2 regions of the Isoptericola sp. b408 genome follow, and region 1 is predicted to be linked to the other one. Evidence: predicted binding sites of a transcription regulator. Region 1 holds the regulator's gene; the other holds the start of a gene.
The links. The regulator HspR, encoded in region 1, represses chaperone genes until heat shock. The targets are predictions, from matches to a motif close to AAGTTGAGTCNNNNNGACTCAACTT.
Positions count from the first base shown of each region.

Region 2: a site for HspR is predicted at 4,982-5,006, ahead of clpB (ATP-dependent chaperone ClpB). Genes of this name have one in related genera too.

Region 1 is NZ_JAUQYQ010000004.1:41,388-56,835, forward strand. It holds gene Q6347_RS11735 (cold-shock protein) at 1-107, shown strand, start outside; gene Q6347_RS11740 (acyl-CoA desaturase) at 154-1,224, opposite strand; gene Q6347_RS11745 (septum formation family protein) at 1,401-2,690, shown strand; gene Q6347_RS11750 (MFS transporter) at 2,792-3,952, shown strand; gene dnaK (molecular chaperone DnaK) at 4,122-6,011, shown strand; gene grpE (nucleotide exchange factor GrpE) at 6,008-6,664, shown strand; gene Q6347_RS11765 (DnaJ C-terminal domain-containing protein) at 6,785-7,792, shown strand; gene Q6347_RS11770 (heat shock protein transcriptional repressor HspR) at 7,831-8,289, shown strand; gene Q6347_RS11775 (DUF1540 domain-containing protein) at 8,461-8,769, shown strand; gene Q6347_RS11780 (hypothetical protein) at 8,842-9,603, opposite strand; gene Q6347_RS11785 (sigma-70 family RNA polymerase sigma factor) at 9,783-13,790, shown strand; gene upp (uracil phosphoribosyltransferase) at 13,824-14,459, opposite strand; gene Q6347_RS11795 (LPXTG cell wall anchor domain-containing protein) at 14,558-15,448, opposite strand, start outside.
Region 2 is NZ_JAUQYQ010000001.1:609,611-625,058, forward strand. It holds gene Q6347_RS02760 (hypothetical protein) at 1-677, shown strand, start outside; gene Q6347_RS02765 (methylated-DNA--[protein]-cysteine S-methyltransferase) at 687-1,199, opposite strand; gene Q6347_RS02770 (AlkA N-terminal domain-containing protein) at 1,196-2,695, opposite strand; gene Q6347_RS02775 (alpha/beta hydrolase) at 2,773-3,747, opposite strand; gene Q6347_RS02780 (hypothetical protein) at 3,774-4,865, opposite strand; gene clpB (ATP-dependent chaperone ClpB) at 5,056-7,656, shown strand; gene Q6347_RS02790 (C40 family peptidase) at 7,739-9,082, opposite strand; cyclic di-AMP (ydaO/yuaA leader) riboswitch at 9,087-9,230, opposite strand; gene Q6347_RS02795 (septum formation family protein) at 9,525-10,217, opposite strand; gene Q6347_RS02800 (anaerobic ribonucleoside-triphosphate reductase activating protein) at 10,264-10,974, opposite strand; gene Q6347_RS02805 (ribonucleoside triphosphate reductase) at 10,964-12,796, opposite strand; gene Q6347_RS02810 (exodeoxyribonuclease III) at 12,906-13,703, opposite strand; gene Q6347_RS02815 (SDR family oxidoreductase) at 13,735-14,508, shown strand; gene pyrE (orotate phosphoribosyltransferase) at 14,532-15,113, shown strand; gene Q6347_RS02825 (HAD-IIA family hydrolase) at 15,222-15,448, opposite strand, start outside.

The DNA of each region.
Region 1 (15,448 bases):
TGTCGGTGGTGCGGGGCGCCGAGATGCTGGAGGAGGGCGACCGGGTCCGGTTCACGGTGCGCCAGAGCGACCGGGGACCGCAGGCCGACCGCGTCGAGATCGTGTGAGCGCGGCGGCAGGTCCGAGCACCGCCGCCGCCCTCGCCCCGACTCCTCAGCGCCCGCGCAGCTGGTGGAACATCGGGCAGTCGAACGGGTCGCGGGCCTGGAGGCCCACCCGGTTCAGGTAGCGCACGACGATGCCGTAGGAGGCCACCAGGCTCGTCTCCGTGTACGGGATGCCCAGGTGCGCACAGTGCTCGCGGACGATCTCCCGGGCCCGGGCCAGGTGGGGGCGCGGCATGGAGGGAAACAGGTGGTGCTCGATCTGGAAGTTCAGGCCGCCCATGAGGATGTTCATCCACCAGCCGCCGCGGATGTTGCGCGAGGTCAGCACCTGCTTGGACAGGAAGTCCAGCTTGCTGTCCGCGGGGATCAGCGCCATGCCCTTGTGGTTCGGGGCGAACGAGGCGCCCATGTAGACGCCGAACACGGCCATCTGCACACCGAGGAACGCGAAGGCCAGCCCGACGGGCAGGAACACGAACAGCACCGCGAGGTACAGGCTCAGGCGCAGGCCGATCACGACGAGCTCGTTGATACGGGCGCGCAGGGTGTCCGGCCTCCCGGTGAAGAGGGACCGGATCGAGGTGACGTGCAGGTTCACGCCCTCGAGGGTGAGGAGCGGGAAGAACAACCAGCCCTGGTAGCGGTTGATCAGCGCCAGGAAGCCCTTCTGCTCGCGGGCCTGCTCCTCGGTGAACGCGATGGTGTCCATCGCGATGTCCGGGTCCTTGCCGACCTTGTTCGGGTTGGCGTGGTGGCGCGTGTGCTTGGACATCCACCAGGAGTAGCTGATGCCGGCCACCCCGTTGGCGAGGATGCGCCCGACGCGGTCGTTGACCGGTCCGGAGGCGAACACCTGCTTGTGCGCCGCCTCGTGCGCGACGAACGAGAACTGGGTCAGGACCAGGCCCAGCGCACCGGCCATGAGGAGCTGGAACCAGGAGTCGCCCAGGAGGACGGAACCCGTGACGATCCCGCCCAGCGCGGCGGTGAGCACGCCGAGGGTCCACAGGTAGTAGCGGGGTGTCCTGCGCAGCAGACCGGCGTCCCGGACGGTGCGGGACAGGGCGGCGTAGGTGCTGGTGACAGGGTTGTCGGCGCGCAGTGCGGCGGAGGTCATGGACGTCCTCGTCGTCGGGGGTGTCGACTTCTCAGCCGCGGTCGTGAGGTGATGCCTGTGATGTGAATGGCTTCACACTAGGGGGTCGGCCGTACCGGGGGAGCAGACGACTCGTGAACGAACGGTGCACGTCCGTCCCGTATCAGCGTCGGTGCGCTGTCGCTCTTCTCCGGTAGATGGTGCTCGACGGCCCGCCGGGCCGTCCGTCGATCGCGTCGGAGCGGATCATGTCCGAGGTCGAGGGCTCGCCGAGGAGCCCGCTGTCGCTCGTGCGCGACGCGGTCACCGTTCACGCGGTGCCGCAGGTCAGGTCGCGAGCACGCGAGCTGCACGGCGGCTTCGTCGATCTGTGCGACCGCCGCTGGCTCCCGATGCACGGGCTGGCCTGGGCCGTCACGGCGGTCGTCCTGGTCCTCCTGCTCCGAGCGACCCACGTCGTCCCGGTAGACCCGTGGGTCTCGGTGGTGGCGTTCGGCAGTGCGGCCACGGCGGTCGTGCTCTTCTTCGTCAACCGCGCGACGGGGCACCACGGCGTGCGCCCCGGATCGATGGCCGCGCTGTCGGCCCTCTGGTTCATCTTGTGGATGGTCTACGGCGTCGCGGCGCTCGTGGGGTCGGGAACGTCCTTCGCCCGGGCGGGAGAGCTCGTCTTCTGGATGACCTGGGACGCCTTCCCGCTCGACGTGCCGGCCACGCTCGGGTGGGAGCAGCCCGTCACGGGTTACGAGTTCGACGTGGGCCTCGCGCTGGTGATCGTGCGGGCGTTCGTGATCTTCGGCGTGCTGCGGTTCCTGCTGAGCATCGTCGAGCACGACGTCGACAAGAAGCAGCACGGCCCCGCGCCGGCGCACACCTCGTCGAACGGGGGTGCATCGACGGGAGCAGGTCCGTCCGGTGCGGCCGAGGAGCCGGTCCCGCGCCGCCGGACCCCGTGGTGGGTCTGGCCCGCCGTCGTCGCGCTGGCGGTCGCCTTCGGCGGGGGAGCGGTGTTCGGCGACACCGTGGAGACCAAGGACCGGGGTGCGCTCCGGGCCGGAGACTGCCTCGACCTGACCGAGCCCGAGGCCCCGGAGGCAGCTTTGGGGCAGGTGGGTGTGCTCGACTGCGACGAACCGCACACGGGTGAGGTGGTCGAGACGGGGGCCTGGCCCGTGCTGGTGCTGGACGACGCTCCCCGGGATCCCGTCGAGTACCCCGGTGAGTCGGAGCTGGCCAGACGCGCCACCGCGTCGTGCCGCCAGCAGGACCTGTCGGTCGAGGGCGGGTATCGCGTGGACGTCGTCGCGGTGTACCCCACCGCCGCCGCGTGGTACCAGTTCGACGACCGGGCGTTGGCCTGTCTCGCCTACGTGACGTCGGGCTACGCCGGGTCGGCCGAGGGTTCTCAGGAGTGGGCCCCGGTCCCGGTCACGGGGTCGCTGGCGGATGACACCGTGGCTGTGGTCGATACCCCGACGGACGGATGACAGGTCTGTGCGCGACCTGTTCCCCTTGTGAGGAGCAGCCACGGCTGGTGGGCTGGAACCGGGCCGCGTGCGAGAGACCGGCTCGCGGCCGGGAGGCACGCATGACTGTCGGACCGTGGCACGTCGGACTGGCCGGGATGTCGATCATCGGGGTCTCCTTCGGGTTCGCCCGTTACGGCTACGGACTGTTCGTCCCGGTGTTCGAGGACGAGTTCGGCCTGTCGACCGAGACGCTCGGACTCGTCTCGGGTGGTAGCTACGCGAGCTACCTGCTGGCACTGCTGGCGGGCGGCGTGCTCGCCGCCCGCTTCGGCCCGCGGCTGCCCGTGGTCCTGGCCGGGGCGTGCGCGACCGTCGGGATGACGCTCATCGCCCTGGCCCCGCACGCCGGTGTGATGGCGACGGGTGCACTGCTCGCCAGCACCAGTCCGGGGTGGGCGTGGGCGCCCCTGTCGGACGCCGTCTCCCAGCTGGTCCGTCCGCGGAGCCGAGACCGGGTCCTGTCCGTCGTGAGCACCGGAACCGCCGTCGGGCTGGCCGTGGCGGGACCTGTCGCGCTGGTCGCCGGTGGGTCCTGGCGTCTCGCGTGGATCGTCTTCGCGGCCCTCGCCCTCGGAAGCATGCTGTGGAACGCGCGGCTGCTGCCCACCCAGCCCTACCGGCGGACGGCCACCCGACGTCGGGCCGGTGGGCCGGGCTGGCGGTGGTTCGTCAACGGTGACTCGTGGCCGCTCCTCGCGGTGGCGCTCCTGTTCGGGGTGTCGAGCGCGTTCTACTGGACGTACGCCGCCGATCTGGCCCTGGACCGGGGCCTGCCCGAGTCCACGCGGTCGGTGCTGTGGGCGTGCGTCGGCGTCGTCGGGGTGGTCGGCCTCGTCACGGGCGACCTGGTGAGGCGGTTCGGCCTGCGGCGGATCCTGTTGCTCGCACTGGCTCTGCTGGCCGGTGCCATCGGGCTGCTCGGGCTGTTCCCGGGAACCTGGTCGGGGGTCGTGGCCTCCGGTGCGCTCTACGGGCCGGGCTTCATGATGATGTCGGCGCTGCTCGCCGTGTGGAGCGGGCACGTCTTTCCCGAGCGACCCTCCGCCGGCTTCAGTGCGACGCTCCTCGCGTTGGCGGTCGGTTCGATCATCGGCCCCGCGGCGCTGGGACTTCTCGCGGGGTCGACGGACATGGCCGTGCAGTTCCTGGTGGCCGCCGCCGTCACGGTGGTGGGCATGGCCTGCGCCGTCCCGGCGACCAGGCGGACTGCGTCGATGTGAGGCGCTTCACCGTCGGCGAACATGTCCTCCGACCTGTGGGAATATCGCCGCTCCGTGCAAGGTTGAGTGAGGCAGACTCAACTTCGTCCCTCTCGACTGGACAGCCGCCGGGCGGCGTCTTACGTTGAGTGCAGACGACTCAACCCCCGCACGAACAAGGAGTGCCAACATGTCCCGAGCTGTCGGAATCGACCTCGGCACCACCAACTCGGTGGTCGCCGTCCTGGAGGGTGGCGAGCCCACCGTCATCGCCAACGCCGAGGGCGCCCGCACGACCCCGTCGGTCGTCGCGTTCTCCAAGACCGGCGAGGTCCTCGTCGGCGAGGTCGCCAAGCGCCAGGCCGTCACCAACGTCGACCGGACCATCTCCTCGGTCAAGCGCCACATGGGCACCGACTGGTCCACCGAGATCGACGACAAGAAGTACACCGCGCAGGAGATCAGCGCCCGCATCCTGGGCAAGCTGAAGCGCGACGCCGAGGAGTACCTGGGCGAGCCCGTCACCGACGCGGTCGTCACCGTCCCGGCGTACTTCAACGACGCCGAGCGTCAGGCCACCAAGGACGCCGGTCAGATCGCCGGCCTGAACGTCCAGCGCATCGTCAACGAGCCGACCGCCGCCGCGCTGGCCTACGGCCTCGACAAGTCCAAGCAGGACGAGCTCATCCTGGTCTTCGACCTCGGTGGCGGCACCTTCGACGTCTCCCTGCTCGAGGTCGGCAAGGACGACGACGACTTCTCCACCATCCAGGTCCGCGCCACCTCCGGTGACAACCGCCTCGGCGGCGACGACTGGGACCAGCGCATCGTCGAGCACCTCATCAAGCAGGTGAAGAACACCGAGGGCGTCGACCTGTCCAAGGACAAGATCGCCCTGCAGCGCCTGCGCGAGGCGGCCGAGCAGGCCAAGAAGGAGCTCTCCTCCGCGACGAGCACCAACATCTCGATGCAGTACCTGTCGATGAGCGAGAACGGCCCCGTCCACCTGGACGAGAAGCTGACCCGCGCGCAGTTCCAGCAGATGACGCAGGACCTGGTCGACCGCACCAAGGAGCCGTTCCACGCCGTCATCCGCGACGCCGGCATCTCCGTCTCGGAGATCGACCACGTCGTGATGGTCGGCGGTTCGACCCGGATGCCGGCCGTCGCCGACGTCGTGCGCGACCTGACCGGCGGCAAGGACCCGAACAAGGGTGTCAACCCGGACGAGGTCGTCGCCGTCGGCGCCGCGCTGCAGGCCGGTGTCATCGGCGGTGAGCGCAAGGACGTGCTGCTCATCGACGTCACCCCGCTCTCCCTCGGTATCGAGACCAAGGGCGGCGTGATGACCAAGCTCATCGAGCGCAACACGGCCATCCCGACCAAGCGCAGCGAGATCTTCTCCACCGCCGAGGACAACCAGCCCTCCGTGGCGATCCAGGTCTTCCAGGGCGAGCGCGAGTTCACCCGGGACAACAAGCCGCTGGGCACCTTCGAGCTCACCGGCATCGCCCCGGCCCCGCGCGGCGTCCCGCAGATCGAGGTCACCTTCGACATCGACGCCAACGGCATCGTGCACGTGTCCGCCAAGGACCGCGGCACCGGGACCGAGCAGTCGATGAAGATCACCGGTGGCTCCGCGCTGCCGCAGGAGGACATCGACCGCATGGTCAAGGACGCCGAGGAGCACGCCGAGGAGGACAAGAAGCGTCGCGAGGAGGCCGAGACCCGCAACCAGGCGGAGTCCTTCGCCTACTCGATGGAGAAGCAGATCGCGGACAACCGCGACAAGCTTCCCGCCGACGTCGTCTCCGAGGTCGAGGGCGACATCGCCGCGGTGAAGACCGCCCTGGAGGGCGAGGACGCCGAGGCGATCAAGTCCGCCTACGAGAAGCTCGGTGCCTCCTCGCAGAAGATCGGCGAGGCGCTCTACTCGGCCGAGCAGGCCGCGGGTGCGGACGCCGGCACCGCCGGCACCACGGCGGGCGACGCGCCGTCGTCGGAGTCCGAGAGCTCCGACGAGGACGTCGTCGACGCCGAGATCGTGGACGACGAGGACGAGAAGAAGGACTCCCAGTGACGTCCGACGAGACGCAGGGCACCCCCGAGCCGCCGGAGAACGGCGGCTCGGGGGACTCCCCCTTCCACTTCACGGACAAGCGCAAGGTCGACCCCACCACCGGCGAGAAGCGCGAGACGCCCGAGGGCGCCCCCGAGACCGACGAGGCCGCGGCGTCGTCCGGCGAGGGCGACCCCCTGGAGGCGCTCGACTTCGAGCCGGTCGGCGAGGCCGCCGAGGACTCCGAGCTGCTGCAGGCCAAGGCCCAGGCGGCCGAGAACCTCGACGCGCTCCAGCGGGAGCGCGCGAGCTTCACCAACTACCGCAACCGGGCGCTGCGTGACCAGGAGGCCGCGCGGACCCAGGGCACGCAGGACGTGCTCGCGGCGCTGCTGCCCGTGCTCGACGACATCGAGCGGGCCAAGTCGCACGGCGAGCTGTCCGGCCCGATGGCGGCGATCGCGGAGAAGCTCGACGCCTCGCTCGGCAAGTTCGGCATCGAGCGGTTCGGTGCCGTGGGCGAGGAGTTCGACCCGACCGTGCACGAGGCGCTCATGCACAACACGGACGCCGAGGCGACCGCCACCACGGTGAACCTGGTGGTCGAGCCCGGTTACCGCATCGGTGACAAGGTGGTCCGCGCCGCCCGCGTGGGCGTCGTCGGACCGGAGTAGCCGCACGACGCCGGCTTCGTTCGGCAGTTCGTGCCTCGTTCGGCAGCCTGAGCTGCCGAACGAGGCACGAACTGCCGAACAGCGGCCGCGGCTCGTGCACGTGCAGCAGAAAGGAACGTCGTGACCGGCCAGGACTGGATCGAGAAGGACTTCTACGCCGCGCTCGGCGTTCCCAAGGACGCCGACGAGGCGGCCCTGAAGAAGGCGTACCGCAAGCTGGCGCGCCAGTACCACCCGGACCAGAACCCGGGTGACGCCGCCGCCGAGGCGCGGTTCAAGGAGATCGGCGAGGCCTACGCGGTGCTCTCCGACCCCGAGCAGCGGAAGCAGTACGACGCGCTGCGCTCCATGGCCGGCGGCGGCGCCCGGTTCGCCGGAGCGCCCGGTGCGGGTGGCGGCCAGGCCGGGTTCGAGGACATCTTCAGCACCATGTTCGGCGGCGGTGCCGGCCGGGCGGGCGGCCCCGGAGGCCCCCGGGTCCAGTACCAGCAGACCGGCGGCGGCTTCGAGGACATCCTCGGATCGATGTTCGGCGGGGGCGCGGGCGGACGCCCGGCCGGGTTCGGCGGGCCCCAGCGCCAGAAGGGCGCCGACGTCGAGACGCGGGCCACGCTGCCCTTCCGCGCGGCGGTCGAGGGCACGACGGTCGAGCTGACCGTCGACGGCCGGAAGATGACCGCGCGGATCCCCGCCGGGGTCCACGACGGCCAGAAGATCCGGCTGCGCGGCAAGGGCCGGCCCGGCATGAACGGTGGCCCGGACGGGGACCTGCTCATCAAGGTGCACGTCGAGTCCCACCCCGTGTACGCGATGGACGGCGCGAACCTGCGCATGACGCTGCCGGTGACCTTCGCCGAGGCGGCGCTCGGCACGACCGTCGAGGTGCCCACGCTGTCGGGCGAGACGGTGCGTCTCAAGGTCGCCGCGGGCACGCCGTCGGGCCGCGTGCTGCGGGTCAAGGGTCGTGGCGTGGCGACGGCGAAGCGCACCGGCGACCTGCTGGTGACGATCCAGGTCGTCGTGCCGCAGAAGCTCAGCAGGTCGGCGAAGCAGGCGCTGGAGGAGTTCGCGGCACAGGTGGACACCGGCGACGTGCGCGCGGAGCTCGGCGCCCAGGCCGCCCAGTAGTCACGCACCGGTAACCTCAGGGCGCGAGGGAGGTCGAGATGGTCACCGACGACGCACCGGTGCTGACGGTCTCGCAGGCCGCGCAGCTGTCCGGCATGCACCCGCAGACGCTGCGCCAGTACGACCGGCTCGGTCTGGTCGTGCCCCGGCGCGCCCGCGGGCGCGGGCGCCGCTACTCCCGGCGCGACGTCGCCCGGTTGCTCGAGGTGCAGCGCCTCGCCCAGGAGGAGGGCATCAACCTCGCCGGGATCAAGCGCATCCTCGACCTCGAGCACCAGGTCGGCCAGCTCGAGCGACGGCTCTCCGAGCTGGCGGGGCTCATCGCCGCGCGGGACGAGGCGGAGGGTCGCGTCTTCGCCGCCGGCACGGGTGGTGACGTCGTCGCGGTGCCGCTGGGCCGCCGCGTGCGACGCTCGGAGCTGCGGCTCGACATCGACCCGCGGCGGGAGCGGGGCGGTGCACTGGTCCTGTGGCGTCCCTCGCGCGACCGCGGGTGAGGCGACGGCGCCGACCGCGGAATTTGGAAATGCCGTCCTTTCGCAATTCACGAATCGCTCGGTAAGCCTCCCCTGATCTTTCGAGGTCGCCTTTGGTTTCTCGGCAGGAATGTCGAGACGCGCCTATCATCGAAATGGTTCGGCGATGATCCAGCGACCCGAGGAGCGGCCATGACCACGCTGATGGAGATGCCCGAGGTCACCGAGTGTTCGGTGGAGGGCTGCAGCTACAACCACGACCACGACTGCCACGCGGGTGCCGTCACGATCGCCGGGGTCCCCGGTGACGCCGCGTGCGCCACGTTCATCCCGCTCGGCACCAAGGGCGGGCTCGACAAGGTCGTCGCGCACGTCGGCGCCTGCCAGCGCATCGACTGCGTCCACAACAAGGACCTCGAGTGCGGCGCCTCGGCGATCCGCGTCGGGTCCGGTCCGCAGGACGACCACCACGCCGACTGCCTCACCTTCACCGAGGCCTGAGCACGCCGCGCAGCACGACCAGGGCCCCGGACGGGAGATCCGTCCGGGGCCCTCGTGTCGCGGTGCGGGCCGTCAGCGCCGCAGGTGCTCGAGCAGGTCGAGCGCCGCCTCGTGGTCACGGGGCAGCCGCTCCATCCACACCCGGACCGGCCGACGCATCGTCTCGGAGACCCCGAGGATCTGGGCGTTCCGCTCGATGATGCGACGCACGCCCTGGGACAGGCGCGGGATGTCCGCCGACCGCTCGCACAGGACGGCGAAGACGCCGTCGCTGAGGGACGCCATCGGGTGCCCGCCGCCGAACACCTGGTCCAGGGTCCGCCCCACCGACGCGGCGCGTGCCATGCGTTGCCAGGGGTCCAGCGCCTCGACGGCCACGTCCACCACGACCAGGCAGTGGGACTCGGTCGCCTCGACGCCGTCACGTTCCGCCCGTCCGTAGGTCTCGCGCAGCCGCTCGCCCAGGTAGTCCCCCGTCGGCAGGCCGGTCGCGGGATCACGGACACCGCTCAGGGCGGGCCGGCGCTCCCGTCCCAGCGCCCAGCCCAGGGCCGATCCGCGGACCGCGTCGACGTCGACCGGGGAGCCCACCGTCCGGAACAGGCAGGCGACGTCCTCCAGCGTCTCGTCCAGGGAGATGCCGGCGGCGCTGCGGGCGTTGCCCAGCCGGTGCGCGGGGGCCTCGGGCGAGCGCCCCTCGATGATGGCCTCGACGACCGCGTCCACGGCCGGGTGGTACCAGTCGCCCGGGCGCAGCCAGACCTCGGTCAGGCTCGTGGTGCGCCAGCGTTCGCGCGTGGCGACGGCGACGGTGTCGCCGGGCGGCAGGCTCATGCTGATGTGACTCTCATGGCCCCCCACTATGACGCAGAAACCCGCGACGTGTGCGGGTGAAACCGGCCCGGATCAGCCCGCTCGGCCGGGCGGCGACGTGCACGGGGTACGGATAGAGTGTGAGCGTCCCGTGTCGACGCGGGTGCAGAGGCCGACAACCGGGCGAGAAGCGGACGAGTGTGACCGACGTCTACGTGGGATCGGACGGATCAGCTCCCAGCGACGGCGAGCTGATCCTTGAGGTGCGCGGAGGCAGCCTCGAGGCCTACGGCGCCCTCTACGCACGGCACAGCGGCGCCGCCCGGGTCCTGGCGCGCCAGTACGTGCGGTGCGACGGCGACGCCGACGACGTGGTCTCCGACGCCTTCCAGCGGGTCCTCGGCGTGCTGCAGCAGGGCAACGGACCGGACACCCACTTCCGCGCGTACCTGTTCACCGTCGTGCGCCGTCTCGCCGCCGACCTCGCCCACGGCGCGCGCCGCACCCGGCCCACCGACGACGACGGGACCTTCGAGGACGCGATGGGTCCCTCCTCGTCCCCCGAGGACCCCGCGCTGGCCGGGTTCGAGAGCTCCGTGGTCGCCCGTGCCTACGACGGCCTCCCCGAGCGCTGGCAGGCCGTGCTCTGGTACACGGAGGTCGAGGAGCTCTCACCCGCCCAGGTGGCGCCCATCCTCGGGCTGACGCCGAACGGGGTCTCGGCCCTGGCCTACCGCGCCCGGGAGGGGCTGCGGGTCGGCTACCTGCAGCAGCACCTCTGCGGCGACCCCGCCGACTCCTGCCGGGCGGTGAACCCCCTGCTCGGTGGTTACGTGCGCGGCGGGCTCGCCCGCCGTGAGGTCGCCAAGGTCGACCGTCATCTCGAGGTGTGCCAGGACTGCCGGACCCTCGTGCTCGAGCTCGGCGACGTCGCCCACGGCATGCGCGCCGTCGTCGCGCCCCTCGTCGTCGGCCTCGCCGGGACCGCGATCCTCGGTGCGCTCCCGCTGGGCACCGCGACGATCGGCGCGGGCGCGGCGGCGGGTGCCGGCGTGGGAGCCGGTGCCGCGGGTGCGGGGGCGACGGCCGGGACCGTGGGGACCGGGGCGACGGCCGGGAGCGCGGGCGCCACGGCCGCCGGGGCCTCGACCGTCGCCGGGACCTCCACGGCCGCCGGTGCGGGTGGGGCCGCGGCCGCCGGCGGGGCCGCGGCCGCCGGCGGCGCCGGAGCGGCCGGCGCCGGAGCAGCCGGTACCGGTGCCGCGGGGGCCGGCGCCGGAGCGGCCGGTGCGGCCACCGCGGGCACGGCCACCGGGGCGGCCGCCGGCGGATCGGCCGTCGGCGGAGCGGCGGCCGCCGCCGGCGCCACGGCAGGAGCTGGTGCCGCCGGCGCCGCGGGAGTGTCCGGGGCGGCTGTCGTCGCCTCGACCGGCGCCGTGGCCGCGGCCACGGTCGGGGTCGTCTCCGTGCTCGGGGTGATCAGCGACGCCGACGCCGCGCAGGAGGTCCCGGACGGCGCCCCGGTGGCGGTCGAGGCGTCCCCGTGGCCGTCGGCGGACGCCGAGGGGCAGGCCGACCCGTCTCCCGGCCCGGACCCGCAGGAGGACCCCACCGACCCGGCGAACCTGCCGTGGCTCGCGGACGACCCCGGCATCCCGGTGCCGGCCGCGGTCAGCGTGCAGGTGCCCGACGCCGACGCCGAGCTCCGGCCCCGTGCGACCGACTACCTCACCGTCCAGGTCTCCAACCCCGGAGGGCTCCCGGCCGTGGACGCCCACGTGCGGCTCACGTTGCCGGCGGGCATGCAGCACGCTCCGTCCTCGGCCATCCAGGGTGCCGGCGGCACCGTGCCGCGTCCGCTGACGGTCGAGACCCTGCCGTGCACCGCGACCGCGGAGCCGCAGCGGGTGCTGTGCCGGCTCGGCACGATCGACGCCGACGAGCAGACCACGGTGCGGGTGCCCGTCGTCGTGCGGGACGGCGGGTCCTACGACGTGATGGCGGAGGTCTGGGCGGAGGGCCTGGAGGTCCGCCGGCTGGCTCTGCCGCCGACCCGCGTGGGCTCGTTCGGCCCCGAGCTGACGACGCGGGCCGCCGACGCCGAGCTCGCCGCCAACCCGGGTCTGGGCACGGTCCCGTTCTCGGTGCGCAACACCGGCGACCAGCCCACCGGCGACGGGTGGGCCGTCCGCCTCCGGGTGCCGGCCGGGCTGGTGCCGCACTCCGTCACCGGCGGGCTGGACTGCGAGCCCTCGGCCGGCGGCGCCGGGGTCTGGTTCTGCTCGGGTGCCGTGCTGCAGCCGGGGGAGGCCGTGGACGCGGCCGTGAGCGTCGTCGTCGACGGCAGCACCGAGGCCGGTGCGTACACCGTCGACGTGGAGCCCGTCGCCGCCGACGACGGTCCGACGATCGCCGCCGCGTCCTCGGTGGGCGTGCCGGAGGGCTGGGCCGGGGTGCTCGCCGGGGTCGGCGGGGTGCAGGCCTCCTGCCGTGCCACCGGCGGCGTCGGCGTGGCCGACGCCGTGGTCTCCGGCACCTACACCAACACCACCGGCTGGACGGTGACGGTCGCGCTCGCCGCCGCCGGGTCGACCGCGACGGAGCGCCCGGTGCTGGTCCCGGGGGCGCGGGCCACGCTGACCGTGCCCGACGGGCTGCGGGTACCGGCGGGCAGGGCGACCTGGACGGTGTCGACCGTCGTCGCCGGGGAGACGTACAGCCGCGTCGTGGCCTCGGGCGCCCACGGCGCGGCCGAGTGCTACGACCCCCGGTGGGAGGTCGAGACCACCGCCGAGGCCGTCAACGTCGAGGGGCGGGTGAGCGTCCGGGGCACCATCGTCAACCGCGGTGACGAGCCGATGCAGGCCGGGATGTCGGCACTCGGTCGGGAGGCCGACCGGGTGCGGCTCGGTGCCGGCGAGAGCAGCACCTTCACGGTCCCGACCGGCAGCACCGCGACGGACGCCGGCCGCGTGACCTTCGACCTGTACCGCTGGGTGCTCGACGTCGACGGGGACGAGCCGGTCGTCGGGGTCGTGCCGGCCACCGCGCCGACGGCGACCTACCCGGCGGCGGCGATCGCCCCCGCCGTGGGCAAGGTCGTCCCCGCGGGTGCCTGCCGGTTCGACCCGGCCGCGGAGGTGTCGACGCGCACCTTCACCGTGCCGCTGGACAACTCGGCCTCGACGCTGCCGGTGGTGTTCCGGGTCGAGCTCGGCGACCGGGTCGAGCAGCTGCGCCTCGGGGGCGGGGAGTCCGCGAGGTTCGAGGTCGAGGTCCCGTGGGGGACCGACGAGGCCGTGGTCAGCGCCGACGGACGGAGCCTGGTGACCGTCGACGTCGGGTTCGCCGGGTGCGCGACCGCACCCGCTTCGCCGGACGTCGACGTCACGGCCGCCGCCCGGTGCGAGGACGGTGACGCACGGCTGGTGGTCGACGTCCGTGAGCGGGACGGCCACGACTGGCGCGCGACGCTGCTGCGCGACGGCGACGAGGTCGCGGCCCGCGACCTGGCGGCCGACGGTGCCGTCCGGTTCGTCGTCGACGCCGACGGCGCGCGCCTCGCCGCCGGGGAGGTGACGGTCAGCCTGACCCGGAGCGTGGAGGGCACCTCGACCACGGTCCGCCGGACGGTCGAGCACGGAGGCACCCGCTGCGTGGTGATCGCCCCCTCCGCGTTCCTCGACGAGGGGTCCCTCGAGACGGAGTCCTCCGGCGACGGGACGACCTCGTGGCGCGAGGTCGGGGTCGTCCTGGACAACACCGGCTCGACCGTGGAGGTCGACTTCCGCGTCGAGGGTCCCGGGGGCGACACCGAGGTGACGGTGCCGGCACGCGCGACGCGGACCACGGAGGTCCAGCGGGTCGACGGCCGACAGGGGGGACGCTGGACGGTCTCCACCGAGACGTGGTCCACGACGCTCGACGTCGCGGCGTTCACGGGGGCCGAGGCCGGCTGGTGCGCCGAGCCGATCGGCTGGGGCCAGCGCTACGCCACCGGTGAGGTGCGGTCGTGGAACGGCGTCGACTACCGCTACCGCGGCGTGAGCGGCGACGAGGGGGACCCCCCGGGGCAGGTGGGGCGGTCCGAGCGCAACGGACGGGCGCCGGGCGGGACCGACGGCAGGTTCGACCGGTCCGAGCGGACCGAGACCTGGGCCGGCGGCTGGTCCCGCTGGGAGCAGGTCGGCGACTGCGAGGAACGCTGAGCCGGCCGGCGGGCGGCCGGCCGACCCCGGTGCTCAGACGACGCCGTAGAGGCGGTCTCCCGCGTCACCCAGGCCGGGCACGATGAACTTGTGCTCGTTGAGCCGCTCGTCGACCGCGGCGGTGACGATCTGGACGTCGGCGCGCTCGCCGATCGCCTCCTTGACGACCTCCAGGCCCTCCGGCGCGGCCAGCAGGCACACGGCCGTCACGTCGCGCGCGCCCCGCTCGAGGGCGTAGTCGATCGCTGCCACGAGCGTGCCGCCGGTCGCGAGCATCGGGTCCAGGAGGAAGACCTGCCGGTCGGTCAGGTCGTCGGGCAGACGGTTGGCGTAGGTGACCGCCTCGAACGTCGACTCGTCGCGCTGGAGCCCGAGGAACCCGACCTCCGCCGTCGGCAGCAGTCGCGTCAGGCCGTCGAGCATGCCGAGGCCGGCCCGCAGGATCGGGATGACGATCGGGCTCGGGTGACTCATCCGGACACCGGTGGTCGTCGTGACCGGCGTGCGGATCTCCTTCTGCTCCGTCCTGACGTGCCGGGTCGCCTCGTAGGCGAGCAGCGTCACGAGCTCGTCGACCAGCAGCCGGAAGATCGGCGACGGTGTCGACTCGTCACGCAGCACGGACAGCTTGTGGGCGACGAGCGGGTGGTCGGCGATGTGCAGGCGCATGGTCACACGGTACCGGTCGCGCCCGGGCGCGGACCGCACGGCGGCGGGCCCGGCCGGTCGTGCCGGCCGGGCCCGCCGGGTCCCGCGTGCGGTGCCGGTCAGCCCTGCCGGAGCCGGCGCCGCACCAGGAACAGGCTCGCACCGGCCGCGACCAGCAGCGCGGCGACGGTGACGGCGATGCCGACCGCAGCCCCGGTGCGGGGCAGCTCGGCGTCCGGTGTGCCGTCCGCCACGGGCACCGGTCCGTCCGCCTCGTCGCCGCCGCCCGACGGGGTCCCGCACCCCTCGGACGGGGGTGTGACGTCGACGACGGCGGGCTCGCCGGGACCGGCCCCGAAGCTCACGCGCAGGGTGTCGCCCGGAGTCTGGCCGGGCCACGCGAGCCGACCCGCGAGGGGCTGGTCGGTGAGCTCGACGGCCGACCCGTCCTGCGCCAGGAACGTCACGGTCAGGGGCTTCGCGTCCTCCGGCTGCGCGCCCTCGGGGAGGGCGACGTCGTAGACCAGGACGGGTTCACCCGCCTCGCAGACGGCGGTGACGTCGCGGGGTTCGGGAGCGCAGGTCGTGTCGGTGAAGGTCACCAGGTCCCGGGGGTACAGGGCCGTGGTGGCGTCGACCGCGGTGTACCCCTCCGGCAGCTCGCCGAACGTGCTGCCCTCGGCGGCCTCGGCGACCACGCCCTCGTCCGTCGTGGTGTAGGTGACCTCGACGCCGTCGCGGGGGGCGACGAGCTCGTCGCCGGCCGTGCCGCAGAGGTCGACGGGCGTCGGGGGCTCGGGCACCACGACGACGGGTCCGGCGTCGTCGCACCCTGTCCGGGAGAACTCGAAGGTCCACGACGTCGCGGCCCCGTCGGCGAGCAGCACGTCCGCACCGGGGGTCGCGGTGACGGTGGCCTGCGAATGGTCGTCGGCCCAGGTGACCGAGTACTCGGCCAGCTCGGACTCGGGAAGCTCCACGCGGCCCTCGGTGTCGCACGCCTCGACGGG
Region 2 (15,448 bases), on a different contig from region 1:
TCGCGGCGGCCCGCCGCCTCGGCGGTGCGGTCCGTCTGGACGTGGCCGGTCTCTGGGACCCGGCCGAGGCCCAGCGCCGCGGCGCCGGGTCCGGCGTCGTGCTGACCCCGGACCCGGGTGCGGCGGTCGACCTCACGGTGTGGTCCGACGTGTGGCTCGACCCCCAGGCCGCCCACCGGGTGCTGCAGGAGGTCCATCCCCGCGTCGTCCTGGCCACCCAGGGCGCCGACTACCAGGGGCCGCCGCAGGGCATCGCCGACAAGCCGCTGTACCCGGGCGAGAAGATGGACCCGGACCTGCGCCGTGAGGTGCACGCGCGGGCGGACGACTTCGACATCGCCGCGCTGCAGGCGCCCGTCGTCCTGGACGGCTACGGGCTGACGATCGACCTCGGCCACGACGGCTGGGTCACGGTGGAGGTCAGCGGCGACGAGGTGCTGCCGCTGCTGGTCAAGGAGCTGCCGTGGGCTGCCGCCGGGGCGATCTGCTACCGCGTCGTGTGGGACCCGCCGGACCAGTTCGAGGCCCAGATGGAGTTCCCGCAGGCCGGTCTGGTGGTCGCCCGCAAGCGGGCGGCCGACCTGGTGGCCAAGGTCGCCGCCGCGATCCACGCGGCCGTCGGCGGCGAGATCGCCGACGAGTCGGAGTTCCTCCTCGCGCCGGAGGACCTGGGCTGACGGCTCCGGTCAGCCGGCCGCGGAGCGCTCGCGGGCCAGCAGCGACTCCTTGACCGCCGGTCCGTACCGGAAGCCGCCCGTCGTGCCGTCGCTGCGCAGCACCCGGTGGCACGGGACGAACAGGGCCGCCGCGTTGTGCGCGCACGCCCCGGCCGCCGCCCGGACGGCGGCCGGGCGCCCGGCCCGGTCCGCGTACTCGGCGTAGGTGACCGGGGCGCCGGGCGACACCTGGCGCAGCACCTGCCAGGCGTGCTCGCGGAACGGGCCGGACCGCTGGACGACGGCGACCCGGCCGACGGCGTCGAGGTCGCCCGCGTAGTACGCGGCGACGGCCGCGGCCGGTCCGGAGACCGCCTCGTGCCCCGGGTCGACCTCGGTCACGGCGGTGGGGCGCAGGGCCGGGTGGACGAGTCCGACGAGCACGTCGACGTCGTCGGTCCAGCCCGAGGCCAGGACGGTGCCGTCGTCGGCGACGAGCGTGAACGCTCCGTCGGGGGTGTCGAGCGTGGTGGCGGCGATCATGGGGTGTTCCTTCCAGAGCGGGGTGCGGCGGCCTGCCACACGTGCCGGGCGGCGTACGAGCGCCACGGGGCCCAGCGGTCGGCCCGGGCGGCGAGGGAGGCGTCGTCGGGGAGCCCCAGGGCGCGGGCCCCGGCCCGCAGGGCAGCATCCCCGTCCAGCCAGACGTCGGGGTCGCCCAGGACCCGCAGGGCCACGTAGCCCGACGTCCACGGGCCGATCCCGTGCCGGGCCTCAAGGACGGCGCGCAGGTCGGCGGCGTCGGCGCCCACGTCGACGGTGAGGGTGCCGTCGGCCAGGGCGCGGGCCGTGTCGACGACGGTGCGGCGCTGCCGGGCGGGCAGCGCCAGGTGCGTCCCGTCGTCGTCGGCCACCTGGGCGGCGGTCGGGAAGAGGCGGTCCAAGCCGTCGATCGTGGACGGGTACGGCGTGCCGGCGGCCGACGTGAGCCGGTCCAGGTGCGTGCGGGCGGCGGCCACGGAGATCTGCTGTCCCACGCAGGCGCGGACGACGATCTCGTGGGCGTCCACGGCCCCCGGCACCCGGGTCCCGGGGCGGGCGGCGACCGACGGGGCGAGGACGGGGTCGTCGGCCAGCGCGGTGTCGACGGCGACCGGGTCGGCGTCGAGGTCCAGCAGCCGGCGCAGCCGGGCCACGGCGGTGGCGACGTCCTGCCACGAGGAGAGCTCCAGGTGGGCGGCGACCCGGCCGGGTCCGACGGTGGGCCCGGCGGTGACCGCGACGGCACCCGGGCCGTGCGGCAGGTGCAGGGTGCGGGCGTAGCGCACGGTGGGGCCGTCGAGCGAGGCGGTCTCGACGCCCGCGACGGCGCGGGCCGCCAGGTAGGCGACCGTGCCCGCGGCGTCGAACGGCTCGCGCACCGGCAGGGTGAGGTCCAGGTGGACCCGGTCCCCGGCCGTCGCGGTGCCGACGGGTGCCGGACGCCGTCGCCGCAGGTCCGTGGGCGTGGTGGCGAACACGGCGCGCACGGTGTCGTTGAGCTGGCGGATGCTGCCGAACCCGGCGGCGAAGGCGACGTCCGCCACGGGCAGGTCCGTGCCCGTCAGCAGGGTGCGCGCCGTCTGGGCGCGCTGGGCGCGAGCCAGGGTGAGGGGGCCCGCGCCGAGCTCGGTGCGCAGCACCCGGTGCAGGTGGCGGGGGCTGTAGCCCAGGCGTGCGGCGAGCCCGGCCACGCCCTCGCGGTCCACGACGCCGTCGGCCACGAGTCGCATCGCGCGGCCCGCGGCGTCCCGGCGCACGTCCCAGGCGGGGGTGCCGGGGGTGGCCTCGGGCAGGCACCGCTTGCAGGCGCGGAAGCCGGCGTCGTGCGCGGCCGCGCTGGTCAGGTAGAACGTGACGTTCTCGGGCTTGGGCGTGCGGGCGGGGCAGGACGGCCGGCAGTAGATGCCGGTGGTGCGCACGGCGGTGACGAACTGGCCGTCGAACCGTGCGTCGCGCGCGGCGATGGCGCGGTAGCGCTCGGCCCGTTCGTCGGTCATGGCGTCATCGTCACCCGGCGGGCGGCACGATGGCTAGCGGGAATCGGACACGACGGTGAGCGCCCGGGCGGCGCGGCTCAGACGGCGGCGCGGATCCAGTCGACGACGACCTGCAGGTACTCCTCGCGCGCGGGGGAGGGCGAGAGCGCGAGGTCGTGCATCCCACCGCGGATCGTGACGAGGCTGACGTCGTCCCCCAGCCGGGGGGCGATCTTGCGCATGTGGCCGACGTCGAGCACCGTGTCGCTGCTCAGGTGCTCGGTGCGGGTCGTGCGGTCCGAGGTCAGCACGAGCACCGGGATCTCCAGGTCCAGCCCGCGCGCCAGACGTCGCTGCGACCGACGGACGGAGCGGAACCAGGCGGCCCGCACCGGGAACGGCTCGAGCGGCTTCCACGCGGGGTCGAAGTCCCACTCCCCCTCGTGCGTGCGGTGCAGGGCGCGGGGGTAGGCGTCGTCGAGATGGCCGAGCACGGCCCGGGGCGCCAGCGGGGCGACCGCCTCGGCGACGGCGGCGGAGACCCACCGCACGGGAGCAGGGGCGTGGTGCTCGAACCACGGGCTGTTGAGCACCAGCGCGTCGGCGCGTCCCGGGCGGGCCGACGCCCACAGCGGCACGACGAGGCCGCCGGTGGAGTGGGCCATGACCACGAGGCGTTCGTGCCCGGCCGCGCGGACGGCGTCGGCGGCCGCGTCGAGATCCACGGCGTGGACCGCGAGGTCCGGTTCCTGGTTCGGGTCCCGGCCGGCGGCGGCGTGGGCGTCCCAGGATCGTCCGTGGCCGCGCAGGTCGACGGCGTAGGCCGCGAACCCGGCCGCCGCCAGTGCCCTGGCCACGTGGGGGTGGAAGAAGTAGTCCGCCAGGCCGTGCACGACCAGCACGGCGACCCGTGCCGGGGCGCCCTGCGGGGCCACGGACGGCGTGTGGCGGACCAGGGTGGCCGTCGCGTCGTCGGGCAGGTGCAGTGTCCGGGCCTCGAACCCGTCGCCCAGCAGGTCCGGGTGCCAGTCGGTGCCGGGCGTGGGGGCCGTGCCGTCCTCGAGCTGCGTCATGGCCCGAGGCTAGCGGCCACGGAGGGTCAGCGCGGAGCGGCGGGCGGGGTGCCGTCCGGGTCCTGCGGAGGCTGCTGGGGGCCCGCCGGGGGCTGCTGCGGACCTGCCGGCGGCTGCTGCGCAGGTCCCTGGTACGGCGGGGGGTAGGGCTGCGGTGCGGTCTGCTGCGGTGGCACGACGGGCGGTGCCGGCTGCTGCGGCTGACCGTACCCGGGCGGGACGCCGCCGGCGGCGTAGGGCGCCGGGCCGCTCCCGGGTGCCCCCGCGGCGGGTGGACCCGGCCGACGGTTGTTGCGCACGACGAGGGCGACCACCACACCCAGGACCGCCAGGCCGAGCACCAGGCCGACGATCCACCAGGGGAAGCCCGCGTCGTCCTGCTGGGCCGCGTCGGCGACGTCGTCACCGGTGCCGGTGGTGCCCTCGTCGGCGTCCTCGGTGGGCTCGTCGGTGGCACCCTCCTCCGGGGCTGCCGCGCCGTCGCCCACCGCGGAGCCGCGGGCGTAGACCTCGGTGACCTGGCCGAACGTAGGGGTCCACACGACGGTGGTCCCCTCGACCTCGCCCGTGGTCTCGGTGACCTCGCCGGGGAAGGTCACGGCGATGCGCATGTCGAAGCTGTCGAGGAGGCCTTCGGGCAGGTCGCCGGTGTCCCCCATGTCCGCGGCGTCCTCGCTGAGGTCGAAGACGCCGTCCACGACGAACTCGTCGCCCTCGCGGGTGACGGAGAGCTCGTCCTCCGCGCCGCCGGCCATCTCGGAGATCGGCTGGTCGGTGAACGTGACCTCCACGCCGGTGTACTCGCCGTCCGAGTACGGCTGCTCGGTGGACCCCTCGGGCATGCCCTCGGTGAACGAGTCGCCCCCCTCGTTGGACATGTCCCACAGCTCCTGGGGGTCCATGCCCATCGACTCGGCGAGCTCGTCGGAGAAACCCATGATCACGGTGCCGGACGCGGTGTCGTCCTCGTGCAGGGTCATGTCCCAGTCGACCTTCATGCAGCCGCCCAGGGCGAGCAGGCCGACGGTCGCGAGCGCCGCGACGGAGGCGCGCCGCAGCGGGTGCCGGCGACGGGGGCGGTCCGTGGCGGGCGCGTGGACGGGCGTGATGGTCCTCACCGTTCCAGCATCGCCGACCGGGCGGGGACCGGCACCCCGGCCCCGGGTCGCCCGGCAGGATTCACCCGCGGTGCCGGGCGACGTCCCATCAGCGCCGACCCTCGCGTGGCGACGCAAAGTTGAGCGGAATAGACTCAACTCTGCGGAGGTTGACCTCAGCAGTCATCACGACCCCGGACCCGGAGGATCCATGGACACCAAGTTCACGACGATGTCGCAGCAGGCGATCGGCGACGCCGTGCAGTCGGCATCGGCGGCCGGCAACCCGCAGCTCGGGCCGGCCCACCTCCTGTCGGCGCTGCTCCAGCAGACCGGCGGGGTGGCGGTCGGTCTGCTCGAGGCGGTCGGTGCCAACCCCCAGCAGATCGGGCAGAAGACCCGCGCGGCCCTCGTCGCGCTGCCCACCGCCAGCGGTGAGGGCGTGGCCCAGCCCTCGCCGTCCCGCGCCATGCAGACCGTGCTGAGCACCGCGGCCCAGGAGGCCGAGGCGCTCGGCGACGAGTACGTCTCCACCGAGCACCTGCTCATCGCGGTCGCCGCCGGCCGCTCGGCCGCCGCCCAGGCCCTCACCGACGCCGGCGCCACCGCGGACGCGCTGCGAGCTGCCCTGCCCGCCGTCCGCGGCTCCGGGAAGGTCACCAGCCCCAACCCCGAGGGCACCTACAAGGCCCTGGAGCAGTACGGCACCGACCTGACCCAGCAGGCCCGGGACGGCCGGCTCGACCCGGTCATCGGCCGGGACGCCGAGATCCGCCGGGTCGTGCAGGTGCTGTCCCGCCGCACCAAGAACAACCCCGTGCTCATCGGCGAGCCCGGTGTCGGCAAGACGGCCGTCGTCGAGGGGCTGGCCCAGCGCGTGGTCGCCGGGGACGTGCCCACCTCCCTGCAGGGCAAGCGGCTCGTCGCCCTCGACCTGGCCGGCATGGTCGCCGGGGCCAAGTACCGCGGCGAGTTCGAGGAGCGGCTCAAGGCCGTCCTGGAGGAGATCACCGCCTCCGACGGCGAGGTCATCACCTTCATCGACGAGCTGCACACCGTGGTCGGCGCGGGCGCCGGCGGCGAGGGCGCCATGGACGCCGGCAACATGCTCAAGCCGATGCTCGCCCGCGGCGAGCTGCGCATGGTCGGCGCCACCACGCTCGACGAGTACCGCGAGAACATCGAGAAGGACCCCGCCCTGGAGCGGCGGTTCCAGCAGGTGTTCGTCGGCGAGCCCTCCGTGGAGGACACGGTGGCGATCCTGCGCGGCCTCAAGGAGCGCTACGAGGCCCACCACAAGGTCACCATCGCCGACTCCGCGCTGGTCGCCGCCGCGGCGCTGTCCGACCGGTACATCTCCGGGCGCCAGCTCCCGGACAAGGCGATCGACCTGGTCGACGAGGCCGCCTCCCGGCTGCGCATGGAGATGGACTCCTCCCCGGTGGAGATCGACGAGCTGCAGCGCGCCGTCACCCGGCTGGAGATGGAGGAGGTCGTCCTCAAGGACTCCGACGACACGGCCTCCCGGGACCGGCTGGAGAAGCTGCGCGCCGACCTGGCCGACCGCCGCGAGGAGCTCGCCGCCCTCACCGCGCGCTGGGAGGCCGAGAAGGCCGGCCACAACCGGGTGGGCGACCTGCGCGCCCGCATCGACGAGCTGCGCACCGAGGCCGACCGCCTGCAGCGCCAGGGCGACCTCGAGTCCGCCGCGCGCCTGCTCTACGGGGAGATCCCGCAGGTCGAGCGCGAGCTCGTCGAGGCCGAGCAGGCCGAGGCCTCCGAGGAGGCGGCCGAGGAGGCGGCGCACGAGACGCCGATGATCGCCGACAAGGTCGGGGCGGACGAGGTCGCCGAGGTCGTCTCGGCCTGGACCGGCATCCCCGCCGGCCGCATGCTCCAGGGGGAGACCGAGAAGCTCCTGCACATGGAGGACGTGCTCGGCGAGCGGCTCATCGGGCAGCAGGCGGCGGTGCGCTCCGTGTCCGACGCCGTGCGGCGCTCGCGGGCCGGGGTGGCGGACCCCGACCGGCCCACGGGGTCCTTCCTGTTCCTCGGGCCGACCGGTGTCGGCAAGACCGAGCTCGCCAAGTCCCTGGCCGAGTTCCTCTTCGACGACGAGCGCGCCATGGTGCGCATCGACATGTCCGAGTACTCCGAGAAGCACTCGGTGGCGCGGCTGGTCGGCGCACCCCCCGGGTACGTCGGCTACGAGGAGGGCGGGCAGCTCACCGAGGCCGTGCGCCGTCGGCCCTACTCCGTGGTGCTGCTCGACGAGGTGGAGAAGGCCCACCCCGAGGTCTTCGACATCCTGCTGCAGGTGCTCGACGACGGTCGCCTCACCGACGGCCAGGGCCGCACCGTCGACTTCCGCAACACCATCCTGGTGCTGACCTCGAACCTCGGCTCGCAGTTCCTCGTCGACCCGGTGATGGACCAGGAGGCCAAGCGCGAGAGCGTCATGACGGCGGTGCGCACGGCCTTCAAGCCCGAGTTCCTCAACCGGCTGGACGACGTGGTCCTCTTCGACGCGCTGTCCCTCGACGAGCTGGGACGGATCGTCGAGCTGCAGGTCGCGGCGCTCGCCCAGCGGCTGGCCGACCGGCGCATCACGCTCGACGTGACGCCGTCCGCTCGCCGGTGGCTGGCGGTCGAGGGGTACGACCCCGCCTACGGCGCCCGCCCGCTGCGGCGGCTCGTCCAGCGCGAGATCGGCGACCGGCTGGCCCGCCGGCTGCTGTCCGGCGAGACGGCCGACGGGGACACCGTCGTCGTCGACCGGGTCGAGGGTGCCGAGGGGCTCTCGCTGGCCTGATCGTCGCCGGGACGACGACGGCCCCGCCCTCCGTGCGGAAGGCGGGGCCGTCGGGCGCTCGCGGCGCCCGGACCGGTGCCGGTCAGATGCGGATGAACCGCGGGCTGCTCTGCCAGATCTGGCGCTTCACCACGCCGACGCCCGGACGGGCCGACTCGATGATCCGGCCGTTGCCGGCGTAGATCCCGATGTGCCCCGGCGAGTAGACCAGGTCGCCCTGCCGGGCGTTGCTGCGCGAGACGCGCGTGCCGAGAGAGGCCTGGGCCGACGACGAGCGCGGCAGGGTCTTGCCGATCGCCTTCTTGTACACGTAGGACGTGAACCCCGAGCAGTCGAACCCGGTGGCGGGCGACGTGCCGCCCCACGAGTACCGGTGCCCGATGTAGTTGTGGGCGACCCGGACGACCTTCTGGCCGCGGGTCATCTTCGGCTTGACGTGGACCTTCCGGTACTTGGTCGACTTCTTGAGTCCCTCGGCCCGGGCCGGCACCCCGACGACGCGGATCCTGTTCTTGCCCAGGTCGTACTTGCCGAGCCCCGGCCGGAACCGGACGACCCCGTACTTGTTGGTCTTCTTCACGGCGACCTTGTCGCCGGAGATGAACAGGCGCACGCGGCCCTGGACGGGCTCGCCCCACTTGCGCAGCTTCACCGTGTACTTCGGGCGGGTGTGCCACTTGCCCTTCGTGGCCGTGTGACGGCTCTTGGAGACGTACATGTTGGTCGTCGCCTTGGGCTTGATCCACACCCTGCGGTGCTTCGTCACCTGCTCCAACCCGGTGGAGGCGGCCGGCGCGACGACGACGCGGATGCCGTTGCGGCCGACGTCGTAGTGGGAGAACCCGGGGCGGAAGTGGATCGTGCCGTCCCCGTCGAGGCTCTTGACCGCGACCTTGGTGCCCTGGACGTAGAGCCGGACCCGGCCGGCGAACGCCTCGCCGTCCGCGGTCGCGCGGACCGTGTAGCGGGGGCGGGTGTGGCCCTGTCCCTTGCGGCCGGTGCTGCGGGACTTCGACACCGAGACGTCGGGCGTCGTGCTCACGACGACGGGCTCCTCGGTGGCGGTGCCGGTGTCCTCGGCGGCCGGTTCCTCGGTCGGGGTCGTGGTCGTCCCGTCCGTGGTGGTCGTCGGCTCGGGCGACGCGGTGTCCTCGACGACGGGTTCCGGCGTCGGGGTCGCGGTGCCGTCGGAGACCGACGTGTCGGTCGCGTCCGTGGTGGTCGTGCCGGCCGAGGTGGTATCGCCGGCGACGGTCTCGTCCGTGGTGGTCGTGAGCGCGTCGTCGGCGGCGGCCGATCCGGCGCCGGCGACCAGCGTGCCGCCGGCGAGGGCCGCCGTGAGCGTCATGGCGACGGCGGCGTGGCGTTTCCTGGGGGTGCGCACGGCACCCTGCGGGCGCGCAGCATCCAGCGAGGGTGTGGACATGGGGTACTCCTCCAGCCGGCGAGATGAGCTGTCGGGTTAGGCCGAGAAGTGGTGGCCTGCCGCCGATGGACGGCTTCACCCCGAGGGTGGCGCTGACGTCACCCGAAGAACCTGGGTCTCCCGCTGCTGCCGTCGGTGCTCCGGTGGGCCGTCCCGTCGGCAGCACTGGGCACCGGGCCGGTCGCCGCCCGGTCTCCGGGCGACGACAGGACGCTAGCCCCGAAACGGTCGGAGGTCACGGTCAGATAACGGTCACCTCCTGCGCCGATGGTGGAGGCGGTGTGAAGGGATCCGGCGGCGGGACGCTGTCCGACATGACGGACACGGCACGCCGGAACCGTCGGAAACGGCCGTCGACCGAGGGCCGGGATCGGGCGATCGACCCATCCGGGGTGCCGGGGAGGTGAAGATCGGGCACCGATCCGATGACGTTCCCGGCCGCTCAGTCCAGGAGCGAGCCGGTCCGCGTGCCGTCCACGACGGCCACGCACAGCCCCGTGCGGTCCCCGGCGGCCCAGGACTCCTCGCTCGGCGCCCAGACCACCAGCTCGACCCGTGTGGAGTCGTCCGCGCGCGCCTGCGGGCCCAGGAGGTCCGGGGTGCAGCCCCGCGCGGTGCGGGCCGCGGCCTCGTCCGCGCCGGGCCAGACGGCGTCCGCCGACGCGTCGGTGCGCCCGACCACCTCGGCCGCGTGCGGCTCGCCGCACGGCACCACCTCGACGCGTCCCACGGCGCCGTCGGTCGGGGCCTCGGCGAGGCACGAGCCGAGGACGAGCTGCACGGCGTTGACGGTCTGCGGCGCGGTGACGTCGGCCGCGACGGGTTCCCACGCCTCCTCGCGCGTGCTCGTCGTCAGGTAGGAGGCCCCCACGGCGCCGCCGACCACGAGCAGGATCAGGGCGAGGACCGACAGCACCCAGATCCGGGCCCGGCGCCGCGCCGCGGCGCGCTCGGCCGGCGTGGGTCCGGGGGCGCCCCAGCGGGCCCCGGGGTCCACCGGCCGGCGGTCCGATGCGCCCGTCGGTGCCGGGCCGGGGGAGGGACGGGCCGGACCCCGCGTCCCGTCCGGGGCGGGGCCGGACGCCTCCGGGCCGGGCGAGGCGAAGGAGAGGTCGTCCTCGGGGCGCTCGGTCATGGGAGCCAACCTACCGAGCCGGGCGCTCCTTCCGGGTCCGGGCGGTTCAGACCCCCACGCGGCGCTCGACGCCCGGCAGGTCGTCCTCGCGCAGCACGTCGGACAGCCGTCGGCGGTCCAGGCGGCGCACCCACCCGGCCCGTGCGCCGTCCGGTCGCGCCTCCTGCAGCACCCACCGGCGGACGCCGAGCGCGGTGAGGCGCGCGCCGATCGCCAGGACGTCCTCGCGGGTGTGCACGGTGGGGTCGACGGTGGTGCGGATCTCGTGGTCGACCCCGGACTCGACCACGAGCCGGGCCGACTCCCACGCCGCCCGCCCGGACGGTGCCGCTCCGGTGACGAGCTCGTACCGGTCCGGCACCGCCTTGATGTCCAGGCCGACCCAGTCCACCAGGGGCAGCACGCGGGCGAGCCGGGTCGGCCAGGGGCCGCCGGAGTGCACGCCGACCTCGAGCCCGAGGTCGCGGACGTCGCGGCAGGCGTCCGCCAGGCCGGGCTGGAGGGTGGGTTCACCGCCGGAGATCACCAGGCCGTCCAGGAGGCTGCGGCGCTTGCGCAGCAGCTCGAGGACCTCCGACCAGGTCGCACCGGGCCGCCGCCGGGGGTCGATCAGGGAGGGGTTGTGGCAGTAGGTGCACCGCCACGGGCATCCCTGGGTGAACGCGGTGGCGACCAGACGACCGGGCCGGTCGACCGTCGAGAACGGCACGAAGCCGGCGATGCGCAGCGGTGCCCGGGCCGGCGCGTCAGGCGACATCGACGGTCACCGCCGCGGGCTCCCGGGAGGCCGCGGGCTCCCGGAACGGCACGCGCTCGGCGTACTCGCCCTGCTTGCCGGTGTTGAAGGACGCCACGGGGCGGAAGTACCCCATCACCCGGGTCCACACCTCGGTCCCGGCGCCGCAGGTCGGGCAGGACCGCACGTCGCCCGCGAGGTAGCCGTGCGTGGCGCAGATCGAGAACGTCGGCGTCACCGTGAGGTAGGGCAGCCGGTGGTTCTCCAGGGCACGGCGCACGAGCAGCCGGCACGACTCGGCGCCGGACATCTGCTCGCCCAGGTAGAGGTGCAGCACCGTGCCACCCGTGTAGCGCCGCTGCAGCTCGTCCTGGCGGGCGAGTGCCTCGAACGGGTCGTCGGTGAAGCCGACCGGGAGCTGGGTGGAGTTCGTGTAGTACGGCTGCTCCGGGGTCCCCGCCTGCAGGATCCCCGGGTAGCGGGCGCGGTCCTCGCGGGCGAACCGGTAGGTCGTGCCCTCGGCAGGGGTCGCCTCGAGGTTGTACAGGTGGCCGGTGCGCTCCTGGATCTCGACGAGGCGCGTGCGCAGGTGGTCGAGCAGCTCGAGGGCCGTGGCGTGCCCGGCCGGCGTGGTGATGTCCTCGGTGTCGGCGGTGGCGTTGCGGATCATCTCGTTGACCCCGTTGACGCCGATGGTGGAGAAGTGGGCGTCGAGCGTCCCGAGGTAGCGCCGCGTCCAGGGGTACAGCCCGCCGTCCATGAGCCGCTGGACCGTCTCGCGGCGTGCCTCGAGACCGTCGGCGGCGAGGTCGACGAGGCGGTCCAGCGCCGCGTACAGCGCCTCGCGGTCCGGGCCGTGGACGTGCCCGAGCCGGGCGCAGTTGATCGTGACCACGCCGAGCGAGCCGGTCTGCTCGCCGGACCCGAACAGCCCGTTGCCGCGCGCGAGCAGCTCGCGCAGGTCGAGCTGGAGGCGGCAGCACATCGAGCGCACGTCGCCGGGGTTCAGGTCGGAGCTGATGAAGTTCTGGAAGTACGGCGTGCCGTACCGCGCGGTCATCTCGAAGATCTCCTCGGAGATCTCGGAGTCCCAGTCGAAGTCCGGCGTGATGTTGTACGTCGGGATCGGGAAGGTGAACACCCGGCCGGCGGCGTCCCCGGCGGACATGACGGCCACGAACGCCCGGTTGATCATGTCGGACTCGGCCTGCAGGTCGCCGTAGGTGACGTCGAGGACGTCGTCGCCGACGACGGGGTGCTCGTCGGCGAGGTCGGGCGGGCAGGTGAGGTCGAAGGTCAGGTTGGTGAACGGCGTCTGGGTGCCCCAGCGGGACGGCACGTTGAGGTTGTGGACGAACTCCTGCAGGGCCTGGGTGACCTCGGCCTGGCTGAGGCGGTCGACGTGGACGTACGGGGCCAGCAGGGTGTCGAAGGAGCTGAAGGCCTGGGCCCCCGCCCACTCGTTCTGCAGCGTGCCGAAGAAGTTGACGATCTGCCCGAGCGCCGAGCTCAGGTGCCGGGGCGGCCAGGAGGCGACCGCCCCCGCGACCCCGCCGAACCCCTCGGACAGCAGCTGGCGCAGCGACCACCCGGCGCAGTAGCCGCCGAGCACGTCGAGGTCGTGGACGTGCAGGTCGCCCTGCCGGTGCGCGGCGGCCAGCTCGGGGGAGAACACCTCGTCGAGCCAGTAGTTCGCGATCGTCTTGCCCGCGACGTTCAGGACGAGGCCACCGAGGGAGTAGCCCTGGTTGGCGTTGGCGTGCACCCGCCAGTCGGCCCGGGCGACGTACTCGCCCACGGCGGCGGAGGCATCGATCTGCGTACCCACGGCGACTCCTCGCATCAGGCTTGTGAAGACATTCACGAGCCTAGCGAGGCGAGGGAGGGGGCCCTCCCGACACGCCGCGGCGGCCGGCGTGACATCGATCCGGACCGGCCGTCACCTCGGCGCCTCAGACCAGGTCGAGCACCACCGGCACGTGGTCGCTGGCGCCCTTGCCGCGTCGCTCGTCCCGGTCGACCGTCGCACCGGTGACCCGGTCGCGCAGCGCCGGCGAGGCGTACGCGAAGTCGATGCGCAGCCCCTTGTCCCGCGGGAACGCGAGCTGCTGGTAGTCCCAGTAGGTGTACGTGTGCGGCGCGGGCAGGTGCTCGCGCGTCACCTCCGTGTACCCCGCAGGTCCGAAGGCCTCGAACGCCGCCCGCTCGGCGGCCGACACGTGGGTCCTGCCCTCGAACGCCGTGACGTCCCAGACGTCGGTGTCACGGGGGATGACGTTCCAGTCGCCGAGCAGGGCGAGCTGCGCCCCGGGGTCCGCCGCCAGCCACTGCTCGGCGTCGGTGCGCAGGCCTTCCAGCCAGGCCAGCTTGTAGGCGTAGTGCGGGTCGTCCAGCGCGCGGCCGTGCGGCACGTACAGCGACCAGACCCGCACGCCGCCGCAGGTGGCCCCGAGGGCGCGGGCCTCGAGACGCGGTTCCTCGTCGGGCTTGGCGAACGTGGGCTGGTGCGGGAACGACGTCGCCACGTCCTCGACACCCACCCGGGAGACCACGGCCACGCCGTTCCACTGGTGGTAGCCGGTGTGCGCCACCTCGTACCCCGCCTCCTCGAAGGCCCGGTGGGGGAACTGGTCGTCCCGGCACTTGGTCTCCTGGACGGCCAGCACGTCCGTCCCGGACCGTTCCAGGAAGGCCAGCACGCGGTCCAGCCGCGTGCGGACGGAGTTCACGTTCCACGTGGCGATGCGCACGCGAGCACCCTAGGACACATAGAGTGCCGTCATGGGTACTGCGCTCGTCACCGGTGCGACCGCCGGTCTCGGACTCGAGATCGCCTGGCAGCTCGCCACCGCTCGCCACGACCTCGTCCTCGTCGCCCGTGACGGCGAGCGGCTCGACCGCGTCGCCGGACAGATCCGGGCCGCGGCCGGTGTCCACGTCGAGGTGATCCAGGCGGACCTGGCGCGCCACGACGACGTCACCCGGGTCGCCGAGCGGCTCACCGTGACCGGCGCGGACCCGGAGGACGACCGCCGTCCGGTCGGCCTGCTGGTCAACAACGCCGGTTTCGCCCCCGCGCAGCGGTTCGTCGCCGGGGACCTGGACATCGAGCTCGACGCCGTCGACGTCATGGTCCGGGCGGTCATGGTGCTGTCCCACGCCGCCGTCGGTCAGATGGTCCCGCGCGGCCGGGGTGCCGTGCTCAACGTCGCCTCGGTGGCGGCCCTGACGGCGGGCGGCAGCTACGCCGCCGCCAAGGCCTACGTGCGGACCTTCACCGAGGGGCTGGCCGTCGAGCTGAAGGGGACCGGTGTCACCGCGACCGTGCTCTGCCCCGGCTTCACCCGCACGGAGTTCCACGACCGTGCCGGCCTGAGCACGGAGGTCCTGCCGGACGGCGCCTGGCTGCACGCCGCCGACGTGGCGGCCGAGGCGCTCGCGGACGTGCGGCGCGGCGTCGTCATCTCCACGCCGTCGGTGCGCTACAAGGCGGCCGCCGCGCTGCTGCGCGCGATGCCCCGCTGGGCGGTGCGCGCCGTCGGGCACTACCGCTGACGCGCCCCCGTACCCTGGTACCCGTGACTTCCGCCGACTTCTCCCCGACCCCCCGCGAGCAGCTGCTGCAGCTCGTCAAGGACCTCGCCGTGGTGCACGGGAAGGTGACGCTCTCCTCCGGCAAGGAGGCCGACTACTACGTCGACCTGCGTCGCATCACGCTGCACCACCGTGCGGCCCCGCTGGTCGGGCACGTGCTGCTGGACCACCTCGAGGAGGTCGGGCTCGGGACCGCCGAGGTCGACGCCGTCGGCGGACTGACCCTCGGTGCGGACCCCATCGCGGACGCGTTGCTGCACGCCGCGGCCTCCCGCGGGCAGGACCTCGACGCCTTCGTGGTGCGCAAGGAGGCCAAGGCCCACGGCATGCAGCGGCAGATCGAGGGGCCGGACGTCACGGGGCGCAAGGTGGTCGTGCTGGAGGACACCACCACGACCGGCGGCTCGCCGATCACCGCGATCGAGGCGTTGCGCGGGGCCGGTGCCGAGGTGCTCGGCTGCGCCACGATCGTCGACCGCGCCACCGGGGCCGGGGAGAAGATCGAGGCGCTCGGGGTGCCGTACCACTACCTCTTCGACCTCGAGGACCTCGGCCTGAACGGCTGACCCTCGCGTTGTGGGTATGAAATCTGCCGCCCCGCACCGGTCATGGGCCGTAGATTTCATGCCCACAGCGGAGACGGCGGTGGAGTGACGGGGCGGGCGCCCCTCGGGTCAGACGCGGTCGACGAGGTCCGCGACGGACTCCACGACGTGGGACGGGCGGAACGGGTGCTCGTCGACCTCGTCCTCCACGGTCGTCCCGGTCAGCACCAGGAACGTCTCCAGGCCGGCCTCGATCCCGGCCACGATGTCGGTGTCCATGCGGTCGCCGATCATGGCCGTCGTCTCCGAGTGGGCCTCGATGCGGTTGAGGGCCGAGCGGAACATCATCGGGTTCG